Regions from separate parts of the Actinoplanes sp. NBC_00393 genome, predicted to be linked through region 2. Evidence: riboswitches for the same ligand, from Rfam matches in the RefSeq annotation. Region 2 holds a riboswitch; each other region holds the start of a gene.
What was found. Region 2 has a riboswitch for cyclic di-AMP ahead of OHA21_RS37935 (C40 family peptidase). Riboswitches for the same ligand answer to the same signal wherever they lie in the genome.

Region 1: it holds a riboswitch for cyclic di-AMP, as region 2 does, so the genes downstream of both, OHA21_RS03515 (C40 family peptidase) here and OHA21_RS37935 (C40 family peptidase) in region 2, are expected to answer to the same signal.
Region 3: it holds a riboswitch for cyclic di-AMP, as region 2 does, so the genes downstream of both, OHA21_RS41295 (coiled-coil domain-containing protein) here and OHA21_RS37935 (C40 family peptidase) in region 2, are expected to answer to the same signal.

What each region holds. Positions count from the first base shown of each region.
Region 1 is NZ_CP107942.1:783,541-785,856, forward strand. It holds gene OHA21_RS03505 (BlaI/MecI/CopY family transcriptional regulator) at 27-380, shown strand; gene OHA21_RS03510 (M56 family metallopeptidase) at 377-1,285, shown strand; cyclic di-AMP (ydaO/yuaA leader) riboswitch at 1,409-1,543, shown strand; gene OHA21_RS03515 (C40 family peptidase) at 1,560-2,316, shown strand, end outside.
Region 2 is NZ_CP107942.1:8,200,524-8,202,839, forward strand. It holds gene OHA21_RS37930 (flagellar M-ring protein FliF C-terminal domain-containing protein) at 1-877, opposite strand, end outside; cyclic di-AMP (ydaO/yuaA leader) riboswitch at 1,322-1,448, shown strand; gene OHA21_RS37935 (C40 family peptidase) at 1,455-2,042, shown strand; gene OHA21_RS37940 (heavy metal translocating P-type ATPase) at 2,138-2,316, opposite strand, start outside.
Region 3 is NZ_CP107942.1:8,916,122-8,918,437, reverse strand. It holds gene OHA21_RS41300 (coiled-coil domain-containing protein) at 1-195, opposite strand, end outside; cyclic di-AMP (ydaO/yuaA leader) riboswitch at 194-328, opposite strand; cyclic di-AMP (ydaO/yuaA leader) riboswitch at 537-668, shown strand; gene OHA21_RS41295 (coiled-coil domain-containing protein) at 816-1,703, shown strand; gene OHA21_RS41290 (glycoside hydrolase family 65 protein) at 1,753-2,316, opposite strand, start outside.

The sequences.
Region 1 (2,316 bases), 4.0 Mb from region 2:
ACGACAAGTTGAAGTAGACTCCGGGCATGGCAATGGGCGACCTCGAGCGCGAGGTCATGACGAAGCTGTGGGACGCGCGCGAGCCGCTCACCGTCCGGCAGGTGCACGAGCTGCTCAGCCGTGACCGCGACCTGGCGTACACGACGGTGATGACCGTGCTGGACCGGCTCGCCAAGAAGAAGCTCGTGACCCAGCAGAAGGCGGACCGCGCTTATCGGTACGCGCCGGCGCAGACCCGCGAGGAGATGACCGCCGGGCTGATGCTCGACGCGCTCAGCGCCACCCCCGACCGCGACGCCGCCCTGGCGTACTTCGTCGGTCAGCTGCCCCCGGACGCTCTCAAGGCGGCTATCGAAGCGGCGCGCAACCCCGAGCGGTGACCGCCCTCCTGCTCGGCGCGCTCGGGCTCGCCCTCTCCCTGATCGCGCCGGGGATCCTGGCGCACGTCCGCTGGCTCGACCGTGCCCCGGTCGCCGGCGTCCTGCTCTGGCAGGCGCTCACGCTGACCGCGGTGCTCTGCGCCCTCGGCGTCGTCCTCGCCGCCCCGGAAGAGGTGACCCGCGCCGCCGGCGCCCGTCACCCGGAGACCGTGGCCGCGCTGATCTTCTCCCTCGCGGTGGCCGCGACCATCGTGATCCGTCTGCTGATCTCGCTCGGCCGGGTCAGCTACCGGGCCCGGGCCCGTCGCGCCCGGCACCGGATGCTTGTCGACTTGCTCGACCGGGTGGAGCGCCGGGAAGAGATCAAGGGCGGCGAGGTACGCGTACTCGACGGCCCCCTCCCGATGGCGTACTGCGTCCCCGGCCGGGACCCCCGCGTGGTCCTGAGCGACGGCGTCCTGCAGGTGCTCGACCCCGAACAGGTCGACGCGGTCCTCGCCCACGAGCGCGCCCACCTGCGGCACAAGCACGAGCTGGTGATGGAGTCGTTCACCGCGTTCTACCGGGCGGTGCCCCGGCCGCTGCGGAGCAGGGCGCCGCTGGACGCCGTACACCTGCTGTTGGAGATGGTGGCCGATGATGCCGCGCGGCGCCGCACCGGGCCGGCGCCGCTGCGGGCCGCGCTTGCTCGTCTCGCCGACGCCGTCCCCCTGGCGGAGGAGGTGGCCGCCGACCCGGAGGGTGAATCACGTCGCCGGCGCCTGGCCCGGCTGGACGGCCCGGACCGTAGCTCCACGACACTGACCGTCGCCGCGACCACCGCCGCGGTAGGCCTACTCGTGTTACCCACCGTAGTCCTGGTCGTCCCCTGGCTCGGCAAAGCCCTGAACACTTGGCCGTTCTGATCACGCAAAGTAGCCGACGAAGCGCGGACGGTTTCGCCACGTGGGCACGCTTCAGTTACGTCCTTGATCCGAGTACGGTGGTCCCCGGTTCGACAGCCCCCCATCGGCCATCCGGCCGATCTGGACGAGCCACCGCCTAGTCGCCCGCGAGGGCGAACCGGGGAACCAGGTAACCGGGGTGAAGCCGCGGCGACGCGGCCGGGCGCGCTTCCCGCCCGAACCCGTCAGCTAACCCGGTCGGCGGCCGAGTGGGAAGAAAGGACAACGCACCTTCGTGAAACGGATTGTGCGCGGCCTGATCTGCGCCGTGGCCGCGGCTGGGCTCGTGCTCACCGGATCGGCCGTTGCCCACGCCGAGCCCACCCCCTCCGACATCGAGAAGAAGATCGATACGGAGTGGAACAAGCTCGAACCCGTCATCGAGCAGTACAACGACGTCCACGGCAAGCTGAAGAAGCTGCAGAAGCAGCAGAAACAGCTGGAGAAGACCCTGGCCCCGCTGCAGGCCCAGGTGGACGCCGCCATGGTCGAGGTCCGCGGCCTCGCGGTGGACGCCTACATGCAGGGGCCGCCGAGCGCGCTCAACGCGATCATGAGTGGCGACCCGGACGGCCTGACCGAGAAGCTCACCCTCCTCGACCAGCTGGCCTACAACCGGGAGCAGTCGATCGCCGACGTGGCGCGGCTGCGCGACAAGTACGCAGCCGACAAGGCGAAGGTGGACCAGCTCGCCTCCGAGATCGCCGTCCGTGACAAGGATCTGGCGTCGAAGAAGACGACGATCGAGGGCGAGATCGAGGACCTCCAGCAGCTGCGGATCGATGCGTACGGCACGGCGGACGTCAACGACGGCCCGCTGCGGACCGGTCCGTGCCCGGTGACGTACACCAACGACAAGGGTGGTCGCGCGGCCCAGAAGGCGTGCGACCTGATCGGCAAGCCCTACGTCTTCGGCTCCAACGGCCCGAACAGCTACGACTGCTCAGGCCTGACGCAGGAGGCCTGGGGTTCGGTCGGCGTCCACCTCGAGC
Region 2 (2,316 bases):
CGGTGCGCATGGGCATGGCGGCGACCGTCACCCGGTCGCCGCGGCCAGCATCAACACCGGCGGCTACGGCGATGAGTTCACGAACCTGAGCCAGGTCGAGGTTCGCCGCGGCGGCTTCGTCGACGACGACGGCGACGCTCAGTCTGATGATGTCGCCGGGGGCTTCACGGCGGGTCTCGTGCAGTTCGTCGAGGGCGTTGACGCGCGACGCACTGCTGCTGTCGTGCCGGGTGCCGCCGTTGTCGCCGATGTAGGAGCGCTCGCTGATCCGTTCGGACAGAGCGCCGGCGGACGGATCCTGCTGGTAGGTGGTGCTGGAGGTCGCGACCTGGTCGAGGTCGAGTTCCACGTTGGTGGTGACCGTCGAGCGGCCGGGGCCGAGCACGGTGTCCAGCATGTGCTGCAAAGCGTCGTCCAAGCGGTCCTGGAAGGCCGCGGTGGTGGCATCAGCGGCGAGCACCGCCCGGGTGAAGCCGCCGGTGGCCGGCGAAACGGTGTAGCCACCCGCGATCGCCTGCCGCTGCGCCATGGTGGCCGCGTATGCGGGCGCAGCGCCGAAACTCGCGCCTCCGGCCAGGGTCAGCGCCACGAGCGCGACGATCAGCCTCCCGGCACGCCCGCCGCGGGGCGACGTGCCCGTGCCCGGGGCAGACGGGACGAAGCGATTTCTCACAGCCTGCCTCTCACAGATTTTGAACGCCGATCGGCCGCCATCATGGGTGAGACTTCGTGGTCGGGCGATGCGGTTGATCGGGTCTGCCTCATCGCTCGACGGCACGGCCGGTTGAAAGGTCCGGTGGTTGCAGCTCGGTTGTATCGGCGCACCGACCGCCTTGGGCGAGGTCGTCGCCGCAACGGACACCATCCGGGCACTCACACCTGACCCCTTGCTTCAGGGATGGCCATCGGTTCGGGCGGCGAGCGTCGGACGGTCGGCCACGATCGACCGACCGGCAGTCGCGTCGGACGCGACAAACCGGGGAACACTGCCGGGGCCACCCACAGCTGCCACGTACGAGATGGAGTGTTCCCTTTCACAGATCAAAAACACTCTCGGTTCGCCATGCATGAGCAGCCCGTGTCGACAAACCTCGCACCGGTCTTCCAAATCGGACACGTCCCGACACGCCAGTCACTGAGTGTGATCACCTCCGGGAGCCGGGATCGGCGCCGACTGGGCTATCAAGGAGGGGCGGCGGGCACAGGCTCGCCGGTCGTGCCGACCTGGACCACGCCGAACCCTGCCCCGGTCCGGCGGCACAACCCGCATGACGAGTCATGAGGCAATCGGGGGCAGGGACGGGGGAACCACGAGCGGTCCTCGACCGGCACGCCGCACTGCGGCGGCCGGGACATGAGGACCTTGGGGTGAAGCCGCCAGCGTGCGGCCGGGCAACCTTCGCGCCCGAATCCGACAGCTAACCTCGCAGGCGTGCCGGAGGGATTCCTTCACCGTGCGCGTAAGCACCCTGAGCCGGCCCACCCGCACCCTGGGAGTCGGCACTCTCGCCCTGTCCGTGGGTCTCGGTCTTCTGACCGGCGGGCTCGGCACACCACAGTCCGCCTCCGCCGCGACGGTCGCCACCACACAGGTGTCCTCCCAGACCAGCGTGGCGTTCAGCCAGACCGGCATCACCGCCAAGGCGGCGGCGTCCCAGGCCGCCCAGTCCAAGGCGGCGGCGTCCAAGGCGGCCGCGAACCGGGTCATGAACGAAGCGGCGAAGCACAAGGGCAAGAAGTACAAGTTCGGCGCCGCCGGCCCCAAGCGGTTCGACTGCTCCGGCTACACGATGTACGTCTACAAAAAGGCCGCGGGCAAGAAGCTGCCGCACAAGGCCCACCTGCAGCAGCGGTACGGCAAGGCCGTCGCCAAGTCCAGCGCCCGCCCCGGTGACCTGATCGTCATCCGTAAGGGCACGAAGGGCACGCACGCCGGCATCTACGCCGGTGGCGGCAAGATGTGGGCCGCGCCGCGAACCGGCAAGACGGTCACCAAGCAGAAAATCTGGAGCAAGAACTACGTGGTCCGGCGCCTGGTCTGAGTCGGCTCCCCAACCGACCGCGCACTGTTCCGGGCATCGAACAGCGCCGCCTGCACCCGTCCTTGGCGGAGGTGCAGGCGGCGCTGTCGTACGCCCTACTTCGTGATGCTGGTGAAGCGGCGCAACCTGAGGCTGTTCGCGACGACGAACACCGAGCTGAACGCCATCGCCGCGCCGGCGATCATCGGGTTGAGCAGCCCGGCCGCGGCCAGCGGCAGGGCCGCGACGTTGTAGGCGAACGCCCAGAACAGGTTGCTCTTGATGATGCGCAGGG
Region 3 (2,316 bases), 720 kb from region 2:
ACCGCTGGAGGCCGCTTCGAGTTGTTCGACGAGGGACTTGGAACCACCCTCACCGTCGTCACCGGTGTCGCCCGGGGCGGCGAGGGGGCGGGGGGCCGCGGTGGCCGGCGTCGCGGCGACGGCCAGCCCGCACACGGCGACGAGCACCGCCAGCAGCGGTGCTAATCGCCGCGCAGTCTGATCCTGCACAGGCATTTCCTTCCGTCGGCCGCCGGCCGGGTTAGCTGACGGGTTCGGGACGAAGGAAATCCCTACCGCGGAACGCGGATTCACCCCGGAGAATGTGGTTCCCCGGCTCGCCGTAACGGCGATTAGGCGGCGGTCCCCGGTCGGGAACCGGCTCCGACCATACCCACTACATCGACAGATCGACAGTTCTCGTACGCACGGCAATTGGTCGCACACGGCAGGTGATCTGATTACAGAAAGTCGTTGCCCGGTAACGAATTTGACGGTTCCGTGGGTCCTGATGCGCGGCGATATCTCGGGTAAACTGGCCGCCGGTCCTGCCAGGACGGCACCGCCCCCGAGTTGCCGGCAGGCCGCCGCCCAATCGCCGAAAGGCGAGCCGGGGAACCAGGTCACTGGGGTGAATCCGCGTAATGCGGTAGGGATTGCTTCCGTCCCGAACCCGTCAGCTAACTCGGTCGGCGGTGACAAGGAAGGAACTGTTGATGACCGTAAGTCCCCGCCGGTGGCTGACACTTGCCCTGGCACCGCTCGTGGCTGTCGCATTGTTTGTGGCCCCCGCCACATCCGCGGCCGCGGCACCCGGTGGCAGTTCGCCATCTGCCGAGGACGAACCGGACGCGCTGATGTCGGACATGATGGAGTCGACCAACCGTCGCTTCGTCAACGCCAAGGCCGCCGTCAATGCGTCCCGAAAGAACCAGAAGAAGCTGGCGGCCGAGATGAAGGCTGCCGAGGGGCGACGCGACGCCCTGATTCCCGAGGTCAACTCGATCGCCCAGCAGCAATATCAGGTCGGCAACCTCAGCGCCGTCGGCTTCCTGCTGAACGCGAGCACGTCGAACGACTTCATGAGCAAGGCGATCTCCCTCGAGGAGATCAACAAGCTGCACGACAGCAAGCTGCGCGAGCTGAACTCGGCGATCGCCACGGTCACCGAGAGCAAGGCGGCCCTTGACGCCGAGCTCAAGAACGAGCAGCAGCAGCTGACCGCGCTGACGAAGCAGAAGGCGGCCGCCGACAAGCAGATCGACCTGCTCGGCGGTGGCACCGGCATCAACCGGACCATCACCGACGGTCTGGTCGACGCCAAGTCCAAGCCCGCCGAGGCAGCCCCGCGCAACGCCGACGGTGGCTTCTCGGCGGAGGGCTGCACGGAGAAGGACGAGACCACCAGCGGCTGTGTGACCAAGCGCACCCTGCACATGTACAAGGAAGTCCGCAAAGCCGGCTTCAAACGCTTCGTCGGCTGCCACCGCAACGGCGGACCGTTCGAGCACCCCAAGGGCCGGGCCTGCGACTGGTCCCTACAGAAGAGCGGCTTCTCCTCGGCGGACAGCAACGACGAGATGAAGTACGGCAACAACCTGACGGCGTTCCTGGTGCGCAACGCCGACAAGCTCGGCATCTACTACGTGATCTGGTACAAGCAGATCTGGTTCCCGGCAACCGGCTGGCGTGCGTACAGCGGGGTCAGTGACCACACCGACCACGTGCACGTCTCGATGCTCTAGCAGGCATATGAATGGCCCCCGCCCATCGGGCGGGGGCCATTTTCGTCGATCAGTGCACGGCGCGGCGCACCGGCGCCCGGCCGGCCGGCTGCGACGGCGCCGGGCCCACCGGCAGCGGCGGCGGGATCGCCATCGTCACCGGCCGCACCTGGGTCACCTCGAGCTCCTTGCCGTGGTGCAGCAGGGTGAGCCGGGCCTGGCCACCACCGTTGCGCAGCGAGTAGGTGACCTCCTCGGAGGTCACGTTCACCCGCAGCCGCAGGCCGCGCCAGAGCAGCGAGAACTCCAGGTTGTTGATCCGGCTGGGCAGGCGCGGGGCGAAGCTCAGCTGACCGTTGAAGTCACGCATGCCGCCGAGGCCGGCGACGAGCGCGATCCACGACCCGGCCAGTGAGGCCACGTGCACGCCGTCCCGCGCGTTGCGGTGCAGGTCGTGCAGGTCCATCAGGGCGGCCTCGCCCAGGTAGTCGTGGGCCAGCTCCAGATGGCCGGTCTCGGCCGCCAGCACGGCCTGGATACAGGCCGAGAGCGAGGAGTCCCGTACGGTCCGCGCGTCGTAATACGCGAAGTTGCGCGCCTTCTCCTCGGGCGTGAACGCGTCCCCACGGATGTA